Regions from separate parts of the Pseudomonas sp. S1_E05 genome, predicted to be linked through region 2. Evidence: predicted binding sites of a transcription regulator. Region 2 holds the regulator's gene; each other region holds the start of a gene.
The links. Region 2 encodes FliA, which starts transcription of late flagellar genes. Its sites were predicted from a motif close to CTAAAGTTTNNNNNNNNNNNGCCGNTAA; they were not measured.

Region 1 (5,357 bases), 2.7 Mb from region 2:
CCTGTGCCGCTTGCGCCGCGCTGCGGGCGACGTCCTGGGCGGTGGCGCTCATTTCGTGGGAGGCCGTGGCCACCTGATCGACCTGGCGGTACTGCTGCTCCATGCCGGCGCTGGTTTGCGTGGCGATGGCGGAGGATTGATCCGCAGTGCTGCGGGCGTCCTGCACCGAGCGTTTGACCTCGGCGATCACCGGTTGCAGTTTGTCGAGGAAGCGGTTGAACCAACCGGCCAACTGGCCGAGTTCGTCCTGCTTGTCGTAGGCCAGCCGGCGGGTGAGGTCGCCTTCGCCGCTGGCGATGTCTTCGAGCATGCGCGCCACGCCCAGGATCGGACGGGTCACGCTGCGCGCCATCAGCCACACCAGGAGCAGGCCGATCAGCGCCGCCAGAATGCCCAGGCCCAATTCGATCAGGCTGCCGGTGGTGTTGGTTTCGTCGAGTTGCTTTTTCAGCGCTTCGGCCGGGCCGATCAGGACCTTTTCCGGCACGTCGAGCAGCACGCCCCATGGCTTGCCATCCGGGATGGGCTGGAACGGCGACAGTACTTTCAACTGATCGGAGCGGTGCAGGCTCGCGGTTTTGCTGCTGCCCGTCAGCAGGCGGGTCAGTTCGGCGCCGGTGCTTTTGTCCACGGCGTCCAGGCGCTGGCTGAGTTTGCTGGCGTCCGCGCTGTACCCGGCGAGCAAACCGGCGGGGCTGATGATGCTGACGCTGGTCTGGCCGTCGTACAGGTTTTTACTGACGTCCTGACTGACCGCCTGCAGGCTGTTGAGGTTGAGGTCCACGGACAGCGAAGCGATGACTTTTCCGTTGACCATCAGCGGGAACACAATGCTGGTCATCAGCACGTTCTGGCCGTCGATCACAAAGAAGTACGGTTCGATCACGCAGGGTTTGAGCGAGGTGCGCGGGCAGGTGAACCAGGCATTGGCGGCCTCGCCGCTGGGGCCGGTGCGAGTGTCGGCGATGTCACTTTCCGCCAGCGCCATCGAGGTCAGCTTGCCAGGTGTCGGTTGCGACCAGTACAGCGCGAAACGGCCCTTGTCGTTACTGCCCAGCTCTGCCTGCTCGGCGAACAGCTCGTCCTTGCCGTCCAGGGCATTGGGTTCAAACACCAGCGAGAGGCCCAGCAGCTCCGGGTTGGCTTGCAGCGCCGACTTGACCTGACGGGTCAGGTCCTCCCGCAGGTCGAAGGCATCGAGAAAGCGTTTTTCCGCTTGATCGCGCAGGAACAGCACCTGACGCGAGAAGCCGTGGCCATATTGATAAGCATCCATGAATTGCCGGCGAATGCGCAGCGCCTGGATTTCACCCTGGGATTCGATGCGCGCCTGGGCCGATTCGGTCAGCATTTCCATGCTCGACGCTTTCACCAGCGCTGAACTGTGCTCCATGCGATACAGCGAAAGGCCGACCAGCAAAGTCACGATACCCGCCAGGCACAGGCCGGCGAGGAGGGTGATCTTCCACTGAATGGAAAGGTGTCGGAGCAGCATGGAGATGTCCTTGTTCGATAAAAATCTGCGTCTTTGCAGGTTAACGGCGGCGAATGCGCTTTCTTTATGTCGAACGTCAATACCGCGAAACAAATTTCCCGGGGGGCTGCTGCTCAGGTGGTCGCGTTCACTTTGACAAGGTGGCGGTGCTGCGGCACAGTGCCCGCCCTCTAATAAAACCCATTCCCGAATCCGCTGGCGGCCTGTGCAGACTGCCGGCCGGACCGTTTTCGCTTGCCCTGAGGTAATGATGATTAATGCTGTAATTGCCGCGGTCGGCGTCATGCTGATACTCAGCCTGTCCCGCGTGCACGTTGTGATCGCGCTGATTGTCGGTGCGTTGGTGGGTGGCCTGAGCGGTGGCCTGGGCATCGACGCCACGCTGAAGGCGTTCAACAACGGACTGGGCGGCGGAGCCACCGTGGCATTGTCCTACGCGTTGCTCGGCGCGTTCGCGGTGGCGATTGCCAAGTCCGGCCTGGCCCATGCACTGGCGGACAAGGCGCTGGCCATGGTCGACCGGCAGCACGCTACGGGTGGTCGACAGGTCAAGTGGTTGTTGATTGGTTTGCTGTGGGTCGTGGCCATCGCTTCACAGAATATTCTGCCGATACATATCGCCTTTATTCCGTTGCTGGTGCCACCCCTGTTGTATGTGCTGACCAAGCTGCAGCTTGATCGTCGTCTGATCGCCTGCGTCATGACGTTTGGCCTGATCACGCCCTACATGTTCCTGCCCGTGGGTTTCGGCAACATCTTCCTCAATGAGATCCTGCTGGCCAACGTGGCGCGCAGCGGCGTCGACATCAGCGGCATCAACGTGACCCATGCCATGGGCATTCCGGCGCTGGGCATGTTGGTGGGGCTGGCCGTGGCGTTCATCAGCTATCGCAAGAAACGTGTCTACGACCTGGCGAAGATCGAACAAGTCGAGCAGGTGGCGGTGCAGTACAACCCGCTGAGCCTGATGGTGGCCGGCGTGGCCATTGCAGCGGCGTTCATCATTCAGTTGCTGCTGGATTCGATGATCATCGGCGCACTGGTGGGCTTTTTGATCTTCTCGGTGTCGGGCATCGTCAAGTGGCGCGACACCGACGACCTCTTCACCGAAGGCATGAAGATGATGGCGATGATCGGTTTCATCATGATCGCCGCCTCGGGGTTTGCCGAAGTGATGAAGGCCACCGGTCAGGTGCAGACGCTGGTCGAGGCGTCGGCGGCGTGGATCGGTCACAGCCAGGGCATCGGCGCGCTGTTGATGTTGCTGGTGGGCCTGCTGGTGACCATGGGCATCGGCTCGTCGTTTTCCACGGTGCCGATCCTCGCGGCGATCTTCGTGCCGCTGTGCGTGCAATTGGGCTTCAGCCCGATCGCCATCGTCTGCATCGTCGGCACCGCAGGTGCCCTGGGTGACGCCGGTTCACCGGCCTCGGACTCGACACTGGGCCCGACGTCCGGCCTGAACATCGACGGCCAGCACCACCACATCTGGGACACCGTGGTGCCCACCTTCCTGCACTACAACCTGCCACTGCTGGCGTTCGGCTGGGTGGCGGCGATGGTGCTTTAGATTTTGCCATGCCCCCTCTGTAGGAGCGAGCTTGCTCGCGATTGCAATGCATCAGTCGATGAAAGTGTCGACTGACACTCCGCCATCGCGAGCAAGCCCGCTCCCACAGGGCCTTCATACGTTTCACTGTAGTGACCTGTCTCAACTTTTGCTTTTACGTGCCGTTATAGCCTTTGACCACGTTAGTAAAATCAAAAGAGTGAACCGTCATGCGCATGAGCCTGAAGGCCAAAGTCCTGTCCCTCGCCGTTCTCCCGGTGCTGATCTTCGCGCTGGTGATCAGTCTGACCACGTTTTTCGTGCTGCAGGAACAGGCGCGCAAGGAAGTCGAAGAGACCCGCGAGCGCCTGCTCACTAACGCCAAGGACACGCTCAAAAGCTACGTGGCCGTGGCGATGACCGCGATCAAGCCGCTTTACGACGCCGCCGCACCTGGCGATGACGCGGCGCGCGCGCAAGTGATCAAGTTGCTGTCGAACATCAGCTACGACAAGGAAGGCTACTTCTTCGGCTACGACTCCAACACCGTACGCCTGTTCAAGGCCAACAGCCCCGACGGCGTGGGCAAGAGCTTCAAGGACAACCGCGACCCGAACGGCGTCTACGTCAACCGCGACCTGGTTCAAGTCGCCAAGGACGGCACCCACTACCTGCAATACAGCTCGCCTTTGCCCAGCAACACCCAAGTGCTGGTGCCGAAACTCGGCTACACCGAATACCTGGCCAAGTGGGACATGGCGGTCGGCACCTCGGTCAACCTCGATGGCATCGAGGCGCAGGTGGCCGTTGTCGAAGCCAAGGTCAAGGAGCGCATGGAAGGCGTATTGCTGAGCATCGCCGGTATCGCCGCCGTCGTGCTGCTGGTGATCGCCGCTGCCGGCATGGTGCTGGCCAACACCATCCTGCGTCCGCTGCACCTGATGAAAGCCAACCTCGATGACATCGCGGCGGGCGAGGGCGACCTGACCCGCCGTCTCACCATTTCCAGCCAGGATGAGCTGGGTGAACTGGCCGGTTCGTTCAACCGGTTTGTCGACAAGATCCACGGCCTGGTGCGCCAGATCACCGAAATGACCTCGCAATTGACCGGGCTGGTGCACCAGGTATCGGACCAGGCCCATCGCTCGGATCAGGCGATGGAGCGTCAGCGTCACGAGACCGATCAGGTCGCCACCGCCATCAATGAAATGTCTGCCGCCGCCCAGGAAGTGGCCAAGAGTGCGCAGAACGCCGCCGTGGCTGCCCAGCAGACCGACGAAGAAGGCCAGACCGCCAAGCGGGTGGTGGCCGGCAGCATCGAAAAAATCCACGCGCTGGTCGACGATATCCGCAGCAGCGGCGTGTCCCTCGACAGTTTGCAGAAAGACGTGGCGTCGATTGTCAGCGTGCTGGGGGTGATTCGTTCGATTGCCGAGCAGACCAATTTGCTGGCGCTCAACGCCGCCATCGAAGCGGCCCGGGCTGGTGAGGCAGGGCGTGGTTTTGCGGTGGTAGCCGATGAAGTGCGTGCGCTGGCCAGTCGTACGCAGATCAGCACCCAGGAAATCCAGGGCATGATCGACCGCTTGCAGGCCGGCACCCAGTCAGCGGTGGAAGCGATGCGTCGCTCCAGCGAGGCCGGCGACGGCACCTCCGCGCAAGCCAACGAGGCGGGGGCGTCGCTGGACACCATGGCGCAATTGATCGCCACCATCAACTCGATGAACGCGCAGATCGCGAGCGCCGCCGAAGAGCAGACAGCGGTGGCCGAAGAGATCAACCGCAGCGTGCATCAGATCGCCGAAGCCGTGGATAACGTGGCGGACGAAACCCAGCTCGGCGCCCAAACCTCCCGCAGCCTGGCGGACCTGGGGCAGCGGTTGGGCGGGTTGGTGGGGCAGTTCAGGATTTGATGGCTGCAATCACTGGGTAGAGACACCCACACTGTGGGTGTCAGCTAAACCCTGTCCCAATACGGCACCTCGCCAAAACACTCGACGAAAAAGTCGATGACCGTGCGCACCTTCACCGACAGCCGTCGGCTTCCCGGCCAAAGCACCGCGATCTGCTGCGGTTGGAGGCTGTTGGATACCTGATAGTCCGCAAGGACCGGCACCAACGTGCCGTCTCGCACCGCTTCGCCAATCAGCCATGACGGAAACATCACCAGTCCCAGGCCTTGTATGGCGGCCTGGGTGAGCGTGTCAGCGTGGTTGCCGGTGATTGGCCCTCTCACCGAATACGGCGTCCAATCCTCGTGGCCCTGGCGGAAAAACCAGCGCTGCTGGCCAGCCACGCCCTTGTAGGCCAGGC
Region 2 (5,357 bases):
AACAGATTTTGCTCAATAGTCTGCAAAAGGCAGGACAAGGCTCGGAAGAGGGCGTTCTGCTGGAGCCAAGCATGGCCGAGAAGCTGCAACGTTCGTTGATCGAAGCAGCCCAGCGTCAGGAAATGCAAGGTCAGCCAGTGATTCTGCTGGTGGCTGGCCCGGTCCGCGCGATGCTGTCGCGATTTGGCCGGCTGGCAGTTCCTGGCATACACGTGTTGGCTTACCAGGAAATCCCGGACAACAAGCAAGTGACCATCGTTGCGACAGTAGGGCCCAACGGCTGAGGTAGTGGTTTATGCAAGTTAAGCGTTTTTTCGCCGCCGATATGCGTCAGGCCATGAAGCTGGTTCGTGATGAGCTGGGCGCTGAGGCCGCCATCATCGGTAATCGCCGGATCGCCGGCGGTGTCGAGCTGACGGCGGCCCTGGATTACAAACTGTCGGCACTGGCCCCGCGTGTTCCCAACATGGAACTCGAGGATGAGCTGCGCAAGACCCAATCGCGGATCGTCACCGCTCAGGCCGAACTGAGCCTGCGCAGCGAAGGCGAGAGCGACAAGTCGACCAATCGCCAGTTGTTCGCCGGCTTGCCGTTGACCGCTGCCGAGCCGCTGATCGAGCCGACGTACAGCGAGCCACGCCGTGCCGCAGCTGCGCCTGCGCCCGCTGCACCGGCCGGCGTCGATCCACGGATGCTCGATTCGATGCGTTTCGAGCTCAACAGCCTGCGCGAACTGATGGAAGTACAACTGGGCTCGCTGGCGTGGAGCCAACTGCAGGGTAATGCGCCGGCCCAGGCCAACCTGTGGCGTCGTCTGCAGCGTATTGGTTTGTCCGGCCCGTTGTCGCGCGACCTGCTGGAAATGATCTCTGGCGTTGAGGAACCTCGGCAGGCCTGGCGCATGTTGCTGGCGCACCTGGCGCGGATGATCAGCACGCCGGAAGTCGAGCCACTGGAAGAAGGAGGCGTGATTGCCATGGTCGGTCCGGCCGGCATGGGCAAGACCACCACCCTGGCCAAACTGGCGGCCCGCTACGTGCTCAAGTACGGCGCGCAGAGCATTGCCCTGGTGAGCATGGACAGCTACCGCATCGGTGCCCAGGAGCAACTCAAGACCCTGGGGCGCATTCTCAACGTCTCGGTCACCCACGTCGATCCGGGCCAGTCCCTGGTTCAGGCACTGGATCCGTTGCTGCGCAAGCGCGTGGTGTTGATCGATACCGCCGGCCTCCAGGCCAGCGATCCAGCGCTGCGCATGCAGCTTGAAAGCCTGGCCGGTCGTGGCATCCGGGCAAAAAATTACCTGGTGCTCGCAACCACCAGCCAGAAGCAGGTTCTAACGGCCGCTTATCATAGTTACAAGCGCTGCGGGCTGGCAGGCTGCATCCTGACTAAACTGGATGAAACGGCTAGTTTGGGCGAAGTGTTGAGCCTGGCAATCAGTCATGAATTGCCGGTGGCTTACCTCACCGATGGACCACGTATTCCGGATGACTTGCATTTGCCGCGCCGTCATCAGTTGGTCAGTCGCGCCGTCAGCGTGCAAATGCAGGAAGAACCCAGCGAAGAAGCCATGGCTGACATGTTCGCTGACATCTACCACAGTCCGACCAAGCAGGTTGGCTGAGGTGAACAGTTTTTGTACCTACATCGATGGTCTGCCAGGCATTGTTCCAGTTGCGAACGCGCAGCCAGTCATGTGGCCTCCGTCTATGCAAGACAAGGTAAAGAAATAACATGGGCAGCATGCATCCCGTACAGGTGATCGCGGTGACCGGCGGCAAGGGTGGCGTCGGCAAGACTAACGTGTCAGTGAACTTGTCCCTGGCTCTAGCGGAGCTAGGCCGGCGGGTCATGCTGCTGGACGCCGATCTGGGGCTGGCGAACGTCGACGTTCTGCTGGGCCTGACACCCAAACGCACCCTGGCCGACGTGATCGAGGGCCGCTGCGAGCTGCGTGACGTATTGTTGCAAGGCCCCGGCGGCATCCGCATCGTTCCCGCCGCCTCCGGCACACAGAGCATGGTGCACCTGAGTCCGGCCCAGCATGCCGGCCTGATTCAGGCGTTCAGCGATATCGGCGACAACCTCGATGTGCTGGTGATCGATACCGCTGCGGGTATTGGTGACTCGGTAGTCAGTTTTGTCCGCGCCGCCCAGGAAGTCCTCCTGGTGGTCTGCGACGAGCCAACGTCCATCACCGACGCTTACGCTCTGATCAAGCTGCTCAACCGTGATTACGGCATGAACCGTTTCCGCGTCCTGGCCAACATGGCCCAGAGCCCTCAGGAAGGGCGCAACCTGTTCGCCAAGTTGACAAAGGTCACGGATCGTTTCCTTGACGTCGCCCTACAATACGTCGGCGCGGTGCCCTACGACGAAAGCGTACGCAAGGCCGTCCAGAAGCAGCGCGCTGTTTATGAAGCTTTCCCGCGTTCCAAGTGCTCGCTGGCTTTCAAGGCCATTGCACAGAAGGTCGATACCTGGCCACTGCCCGCCAACCCGCGCGGGCACCTGGAGTTTTTCGTCGAGCGCCTCGTGCAACAAACGGCAGGACCCGTGCTATGACCGCCAGCGGTTACAACCTCTACAAGAAATCGGCGCGTGACGCGCAGTACGAGCTGATCGAGCGTTACGCGCCACTGGTCAAACGCATTGCGTATCACTTGTTGGCGCGCCTGCCGGCCAGTGTTCAGGTCGAAGACCTGATCCAGGCCGGGATGATCGGCCTGCTGGAAGTGTCCACCAAATACGACGCCAGCAAAGGCGCCAGTTTCGAGACGTACGCGGGCATTCGAATCCGTGGCGCCATGCTTGATGAAGTGCGCAAGGGGGATTGGGCGCCACGCTCGGTTCACCGCAATACCCGCATGGTCAGCGACGCAATTCGCTCGATTGAAGCTAAAACCGGCCGTGACGCTAAAGATCACGAAGTTGCGGCCGAACTCCAATTGAGTCTCGATGATTATTACGGGATTTTGAACGACACCCTGGGCAGCCGGTTATTCAGTTTCGACGATCTTTTGCAGGACGGCGAACACGAAGGGCTGCATGAGGATGGCGCGAGTGCTCATCTCGAGCCGTCACGCGATCTGGAAGACGAACGCTTCCAGGCGGCGCTGGCGGACGCGATTGCCAATTTGCCGGAGCGCGAGCGACTGGTGTTGGCGCTGTACTACGACGAAGAATTGAATCTCAAGGAAATCGGTGAGGTCCTGGGGGTCAGCGAATCTCGGGTCAGCCAGTTACACAGCCAGTGCGCGGCCCGTTTGCGGGGGCGTTTGGGGGAGTGGCGAGCGCGCTGAAGGCAGTGTGGGGACACTGCGAACGTGGCTGGTGCGGGGTTGAACCGCGCCGGTCTCGATCTGTTGTGCTCCAGACAGTCATTGAGTGCTCTGCCGAATTGATTGAAATGGCGCGTCCAGGTGCTGGGCGCGTTTAAGACTGCTTGGAGGTCGAATTGGACAAGAACATGAAAATCCTCATCGTTGATGACTTTTCAACGATGCGGCGGATCATCAAGAACCTGTTGCGTGACCTTGGGTTCACCAACACGGTTGAGGCTGACGATGGCATCACCGCCATTCCGGTTCTCAACAGCGGAAGCATCGACTTTCTGGTAACCGACTGGAACATGCCTGGCATGACCGGTATCGATCTGCTGCGCCACGTGCGCGCCGACGAAAAACTCAAGCACCTGCCGGTATTGATGGTCACTGCAGAAGCCAAGCGCGAGCAGATCATCGAAGCCGCCCAGGCCGGTGTAAACGGTTATGTCGTCAAACCCTTCACGGCCCAGGCGTTGAAAGAAAAAATCGAGAAGATTTTCGAACGCATCGGTTGAGTCACCGCGCCACGGGGGAGCTATGGACCACAAAGAATCTTCACAGGGCGAGTTCGAGTCGACCCTGAAAAAACACGCGGTCGAATTGGTCGAAAGCCTTGAAAAAGGCAAGTTCGGTGACGCGGTACAACTGATCCATGAGCTCAATCAGACCCGTGACCGCGGCCTGTATCAGGAAGTGGGCAAGCTCACCCGCGAATTGCATAGCGCGATCGTCAATTTCCAGATTGATCCGCACATGCCGCAAGCCGAGGAAGTGTCCCAGATCACGGATGCCACCGAGCGCCTGGGGTATGTTGTCAAGCTGACCGAGGCCGCTGCGAACCGCACCATGGATCTGGTCGAAAGCTCAACGCCTCTGGTCAACAGCCTTGGCGATGAAGCCCAGGCATTGAGCACGGACTGGGGGCGTTTCATGCGCCGCGAAGTCGGGGCCGAAGAGTTTCGCGAACTGGCGCGGCGTGTCGACGGTTTCCTGGCTCGCAGCAGCAAGGACAACCGGGCGGTATCGAGCAACCTCAACGACATTCTGCTCGCGCAGGATTACCAGGATCTCACCGGTCAGGTGATCAAGCGTGTGACGCAATTGGTCACGGACGTTGAAACCAATCTGCTCAAACTTGTGCTCATGGCCAGTCAGGTGGACCGCTTTGCGGGCATCGAACATGACCGGGAAGCGATGCTTGCAGAAAAAGATCCACAAAAACATCTCTCTCAGGGTGAAGGTCCGCAGATTCATGCCGATAAAAGAGAAGACGTTGTGTCCGGTCAGGACGATGTGGACGATTTGCTATCCAGCCTTGGATTTTAGGTTTTATTAGACCTGTTCTGTTAGGAGCACACCATTAATGAGCTTCGGCGCCGATGAAGAGATCCTTCAGGATTTCCTGGTTGAGGCCGGCGAGATTCTAGAGCAACTGTCCGAGCAGCTGGTCGAGCTGGAAAGTCGACCTGATGATGCGGACTTGCTCAATGCAATTTTTCGCGGTTTTCACACTGTAAAAGGGGGCGCCGGCTTCCTCCAGCTCAATGAGCTGGTGGAGTGCTGTCACATCGCCGAGAACGTGTTTGACATCCTGCGCAAGGGTGAACGTCGCGTCGACTCGGAATTGATGGACGTGGTTCTCGAAGCACTGGACTCGGTGAACAGCATGTTCAGCGAAGTTCGCGACCGTAGCCCGATTACGGCTGCTACGCCTGAATTGCTCGCCGCGCTGGCTCGTCTGGCCGAGCCGCAATCGGCTGATGAGGCCGCGCCGGTTGCAGCCGTGGCTGAAGAGCCACAAGCAGCGGCGCAAGCCGAATCAGGCGACATCACCGACAACGAATTCGAACAGTTGCTGGACTCGCTGAACGCCGTCAAGGCCGAAGCCGAGGCGCCGGTGGCCGCTGCGGTCGAAACGTCCGAGGTGGCCAGTGATGAGATCACCGACGCCGAGTTCGAGTCGCTGCTCGACCAGTTGCACGGCAAGGGCCAGTTCGCCGCCGATGCGGTCGGTGCCGCGCCAGCCGC
Region 3 (5,357 bases), 2.1 Mb from region 2:
GTTGCCCGAATAACTGGCACCCGAGTTGTCGATAGTGGCGGTGTCCACCACTGGTGACCCGGCGAAAGTCGATGTACTGCAGAGCATGGCGATCATCAGCAGCGTGCGATTCATCTCAACGGTCTCCCGTGATGATTTTCAGCGCGCCCATGCCTTGCTGGACGCTGGAATTGACCATGTTGGCGATGCCGTTGCCCGCGCCGGTGCCACGACCGCCGGCCTGGTTGGCCAGTTGGTTCTGCGTGCTGATGTTGCCGCCGAGATTGTTGTTGCCGATGTTGTTCATCATTTGGCTGATGCCTGCGCCGCTGGCGACGCCGGCAAAATCACCGTCACTTAATTCGTTGGTCTGGTGCAGGACATACTGGGAAGGGTTGGCGTTGGCCGTCGTGGGATTGGGGTCGGGTGCCACGGGCGCTCGGGTCGCCATGCGAGGCTGCACGTCACGTTTGATAATGATGATGCCGTTGTCTGCCTGGACAGGCAGGCTGACCAGCGATGTCAGTGCGCATCCAGCGAGCAGAACGCTGAAAATAGTCCCGGCAACTTTCTCCACGGTGGCAATTCCTTCTGTAGTTGGAACGCTGGCCCGAATAGCGATGCGAGGAGGAGAGCAGAAGCTGTGCCGTATTTTGTTTTTCTTTATAAAACAGAGGGTTGTATTTAGTTGTTCGAGAGGGCTGGAAAAATTTGTTACATCGATGAGACAAAGACGCGTCCAGGTCCCGTCAATACGCGCGGTATTGCGGACTAGAGCGGTTGGAGGCAGGTTGTATCAGTGATGCAACAAATTCGGGCTTAAGCGCCGAAACCTCTCTATTCCAAGGGTTGTGGCGCTGCCGAGTGTTTCAGGAATGGACATTTTTCTTGGGATGGGCTTGGCCGGTCAGGTCTTGAGCAAGTCCCTGACAGCGTCGAATGCAGCGTTTTTCCGCTGGCTCCAATCACCCTGCAACACCTGGAAGGGCTGCCGGTGCCGGTCCAGCCATTGGTGGCACGACCGGAAAAATGCCTGGCGCTCTGTCAATTGCGGCTGGCACCGTAACCCGTCGTCATGCCACTCCACGTTTTCCGGGCTCAGCAGCAAGTGCAGGTCATAGTGCCGCGCCAGCAAGGCTTGCTCGATCCATTCCGGGCAGTCGCCAAACAAGGTGCGACTCCACAGAATGTTGCTCAACAAGTGCGTATCGAGAATCAGCAGGGGCGGCCGTTGGCCCCGTGCTTCGTCCTCCCAGGCAAGCTGGCCATGTGCTATTGATGCAATGTCATCGTAGCAGGTTTCCCGGGCATTTCTTTCCATAAAGGTTCGAACGTACTCTTCGACCAATATGCCGCCAAAGTTGGCGTGAATCTCACCCGAAAGCCAACTCTTTCCGCTCGATTCCGGGCCAGTGAGCACTAATACCTTCATGGATTCAGCACCGGATCGCTACGCCAGGTGCGCCAGCCTTGAACGGCCAGGAGGGTAAAGAGGCCATATAGCGCAGCAGTCAGGACCATGCCCTTGTAGATGAACAGGCCCACGAAAACACAATCCAGCACGATCCACAGGGGCCAGCATTGCAGGCGCTTTTGCGCCATCCAGACCTGTGCCACCAGGCTGAAGGCGGTGAGGGCGGCGTCAAGCCATGGCTGGGCGGCGTCTGTCCAATGTGCCATGGCTGCGCCCAACAGCAGGCTGCCGATAGCGCCGAGCGCCAGGCCCCCGGCCAGGGCTTGTGTGCCCAGGCGGGTGACATCACGGCCTCGATGGTCCTGGCCCGCCCGTGTCCATTGCCACCAGCCATACAGCTGCAACCCGGCGTAGATCACTTGAAGCAGCATGTCCGAGTACAGCTTCACCTCGAAGAAGACCCAGCTGTAGAGCAGCACCATGACCAGGCCGATGGGCCAGCACCACGGGTTCTGCCTGACCGTCAGCCACACGGCGATCACGCCGAGGGCGGCGGCGAACAGTTCAAGCCCGGACATGGAACAACCTTGGGGAGAAAGAGGAGGGGGCGGATTGTACCGGCAGGCGCCCCCGAGTAGAACCGGCCAGCGCGCAGTCTCGTCGCAGCGGCGCGGAGCGGGCCGCTGCGACGGGACTGTTTAGACGCGGAACTGTCTGAGCAGGGTGTTCAACTGTTCGCTCAAGTCCTTGAGGCGAACACTGGCCACGCTCGACTGTTCCGCCGCCAGCGCCGTGCTGTGGGACAAGCCTGCAGCCTGGGTGACGTTCTGGTTGATGTCCTCGACCACGTGCGCCTGTTGCAGGGTGGCGCTGGCAATGGAGGTATTCAAGCCGTTGAGGTTGCGCAAAGCCTGGCCGATGGCGTTGAGGCTGGCGCCCGCCAGGCCTGCCTGTTCGATGGTCAACTGGGACGCGCGGCTGCTGTCGCCAATGACTTTGACCGCCGCCTCGGAATGGCTTTGCAGGCGCTCGATCATCGACTGGATCTCGGCGGTGGATTTTTGCGTGCGCTGCGCCAGCAGGCGCACTTCATCGGCCACTACGGCGAACCCGCGTCCCTGCTCACCGGCTCGCGCGGCCTCGATGGCGGCGTTGAGTGCCAGCAGGTTGGTTTGTTCGGCAATCGAACGGATCACTTCCAGCACGCTGCCGATCTGGGTGCTTTCGGTGGCCAGCGTACGGATGACCTCCACGGCCTGGTCGATGGTGGAGGACAGTTTGTCGATCTGTTCCAGGCTGCTGTCGATGTTCACCTGACCCTGCTGCGCCTGGGACTCGGCATCGCGCATTTCGCTCGCCGCATGCTCGGCGTTCTTGGCGACATCCTGCACGCCGTACGTCACTTCGTTGATGGCTGTGGCCACCAGCTCCATCTGCTGGGATTGTTGCTGGCTGCGCTGCTGCGCCTGGGCGGCATCGTTGCCTAGCTCGTTGGACGATTGGCCGAGCGCGCCAGCCGAGACCTGCAACTGGCTGATCACGCCACGCAGTTTGGCGGTGAATGCGTTGAAATGGTGGGCCAGTTGCGTGACTTCATCGTGGCCATGGGTATCGAGGCTACGGGTCAGATCGCTTTCGCCGCTGGCGATATTGGCCATGGCGTTCACGGTTTCCTGCAAGGGACGCACAATGCTGCGGGCGATCAGGATCACCAGCAATGCCATGATCAAGGCGATCACCAGGCCGATACCGGAGGCTTTCCACACCTGGGTCTTGAACTCTGCCTGCAGGTCATCGATGTACACGCCCGAGCCGATCACCCAACCCCAGGGTTCAAACAGTTTGACGTAGGAGGTTTTTTCCACGGCATCGCTGGCGCCGGGTTTTGGCCAGCGATAGTCGATCGCACCACCGCCCTTGGCCTTGGCCAGGGCTACCATTTCATTGAACACTGCGAACCCGTCCGGATCACGAATGGCCGAGAGGTTCTGGCCGTCGAGCTTCTGGTTGACCGGGTGCATGATCATCACCGGCGTCAGGTCGTTGATCCAGAAGTATTCATTCTCGTCATAACGCAGGCCGCGCACGGCGCTCAATGCCTGCTTCTGTGCCGCTTCGCGGGTCAGGGTGCCGGCGGTCTCCAGGCCGTGGTAATAGGTCAGAATGCCGCTGGCCGTCTGCACCACGTGTTGGGTTTTCTGTGCCTTGGCGTGATAGAGATCGTCGTGGATCTGCTTGAGCATCAACACACCCAACGTCAAGAGCATCATGACGGCTACGACCAAGATGAGCCACAAACGACGGCTGATCGACATACTGCGCAAGCTGTTCATAGCACTGTCACTCCGGTGTTATTGTTTTTTTATTCGGCAGAATCCCATCACACTTCGTCGAACGGGCATATCCGACCCAAGTCCAATAACGTGGCAGCGTTATTGGGGCTTGTCTGATAGGATTTCGGCCCTGAACGCAAAAACCTGAATTGAAGTTGATTTTTCACGGATTTTTTACGACTCCGTCGTGATTCTGTGCGCGCCGACCTTGCGTCGCGCTGATCATAATCAACGTTTTGCAATAAATACGATCGGGGCATGCCGTCGTGCATCGCTTCTTGGGGGATTGATGGATCTTTGGACCGCCTTGCAGGCATTGATACTTGGGGTTGTGGAAGGGCTGACGGAGTTTTTGCCGATTTCCAGTACCGGACACCAGATCATCGTGGCCGACCTCTTGAACTTCGGAGGCGAGCGGGCTATTGCCTTCAACATCATCATTCAGTTGGGTGCGATCCTGGCGGTGGTGTGGGAATTTCGCCGCAAGATTCTGGATGTGGTAACGGGACTGCCGACGCAACCCGGCGCCCAGCGCTTTACGCTGAACCTGCTGGTCGCTTTCATGCCGGCCGTGGTGCTGGGGGTGATCTTTTCCGACCTGATCCACCATTACCTGTTCAACCCGATCACCGTCGCGGCGGCATTGGTAGTGGGCGGGGTCATCATGTTGTGGGCGGAGAAGCGCGACCACGCCGTGCACGCTGAAACGGTCGACGAAATCACCTGGAAAGACGCCCTGAAGGTCGGCTTCGCCCAGTGTCTGGCGATGATTCCAGGAACCTCGCGATCCGGCGCCACCATCATCGGTGGGTTGCTGTTCGGCCTGTCGCGCAAGACCGCCACCGAGTTCTCCTTTTTCCTGGCCATGCCCACCATGGTGGCGGCGGCGGTGTATTCGGGGTTCAAGTACCGACATCTGTTCGAACCGGCGGACCTGCCGGTGTTCGCCCTGGGCTTCGTCACCGCGTTCATCTTCGCGATGATCGCCGTGCGTGGCCTGCTCAAGTTCATTGCCAGCCACAGTTACGCCGTGTTTGCCTGGTACCGCATCGCGTTTGGCCTGTTGATCCTGGCCACCTGGCAGTTTGGCTGGGTCGACTGGACGGCGGCCAAGTAATGAATGGCAGCCGCGCACGCCGTCCGCCCGAACGCCCGTCGGGTGGCCCGGTGCAAAATCTGCGGCTGAAACTGCTGGTGCTCGCGGTGGTGTGCGCGCTGCCGCTCATTGGCTCTGTCTCGTTCTGGGTGCAAGGCGTTTCGTTCATACCGCTGGCGGCCTATGGGCTCGTCAGCGTGCTTGCGTTTTTCCTTTACTGGCGCGACAAGCACAAGGCCCGCACTGAGGGCAGGCGTACCCCTGAAAACATACTGCATGCGGTGGAACTTGCCGGCGGCTGGCCTGGCGCCTTGCTCGCCCAGCAGGTATTGCGACACAAAACGCGCAAGGTTTCGTTTCAAATTCTGTTTTGGGTGATTGTGCTGCTTCACCAGGTGTTCTGGATCGATCAGTTGTTCTTGCAGACGCATTGGGTCGGCCCGTTCATGCGTTGATCGGGCTCAAGCATAGTCAGTGTTCGAGCCTCGCTTGCAAACATGTTGTTAACGGTTATTGCTGGCAAATAGGGTTACAA

Region 1: AB4N33_RS01410 (methyl-accepting chemotaxis protein) is a predicted target of FliA. The motif match lies at 3,206-3,233, and genes of this name have one in related genera.
Region 3: AB4N33_RS04560 (methyl-accepting chemotaxis protein) is a predicted target of FliA. The motif match lies at 3,848-3,875, and genes of this name have one in related genera.

The regions. Positions count from the first base shown of each region.
Region 1 is NZ_JBFRHM010000001.1:349,287-354,643, forward strand. Features, by position in the region: gene AB4N33_RS01395 (methyl-accepting chemotaxis protein) at 1-103, opposite strand, end outside; partial or broken gene AB4N33_RS01400 (methyl-accepting chemotaxis protein) at 206-1,867, opposite strand; gene AB4N33_RS01405 (Na+/H+ antiporter family protein) at 1,749-3,065, shown strand; gene AB4N33_RS01410 (methyl-accepting chemotaxis protein) at 3,275-4,957, shown strand; gene AB4N33_RS01415 (LysR family transcriptional regulator) at 5,002-5,357, opposite strand, start outside.
Region 2 is NZ_JBFRHM010000001.1:3,062,131-3,067,487, reverse strand. Features, by position in the region: gene flhA (flagellar biosynthesis protein FlhA) at 1-284, shown strand, start outside; gene flhF (flagellar biosynthesis protein FlhF) at 296-1,627, shown strand; gene fleN (flagellar synthesis regulator FleN) at 1,738-2,568, shown strand; gene fliA (RNA polymerase sigma factor FliA) at 2,565-3,305, shown strand; gene AB4N33_RS14160 (chemotaxis response regulator CheY) at 3,473-3,844, shown strand; gene AB4N33_RS14155 (protein phosphatase CheZ) at 3,867-4,655, shown strand; gene AB4N33_RS14150 (chemotaxis protein CheA) at 4,693-5,357, shown strand, end outside.
Region 3 is NZ_JBFRHM010000001.1:967,371-972,727, forward strand. Features, by position in the region: gene AB4N33_RS04540 (adhesin) at 1-114, opposite strand, end outside; gene AB4N33_RS04545 (hypothetical protein) at 116-556, opposite strand; gene AB4N33_RS04550 (AAA family ATPase) at 887-1,411, opposite strand; gene pnuC (nicotinamide riboside transporter PnuC) at 1,408-1,971, opposite strand; gene AB4N33_RS04560 (methyl-accepting chemotaxis protein) at 2,092-3,726, opposite strand; gene AB4N33_RS04565 (undecaprenyl-diphosphate phosphatase) at 4,016-4,843, shown strand; gene AB4N33_RS04570 (DUF1294 domain-containing protein) at 4,843-5,277, shown strand.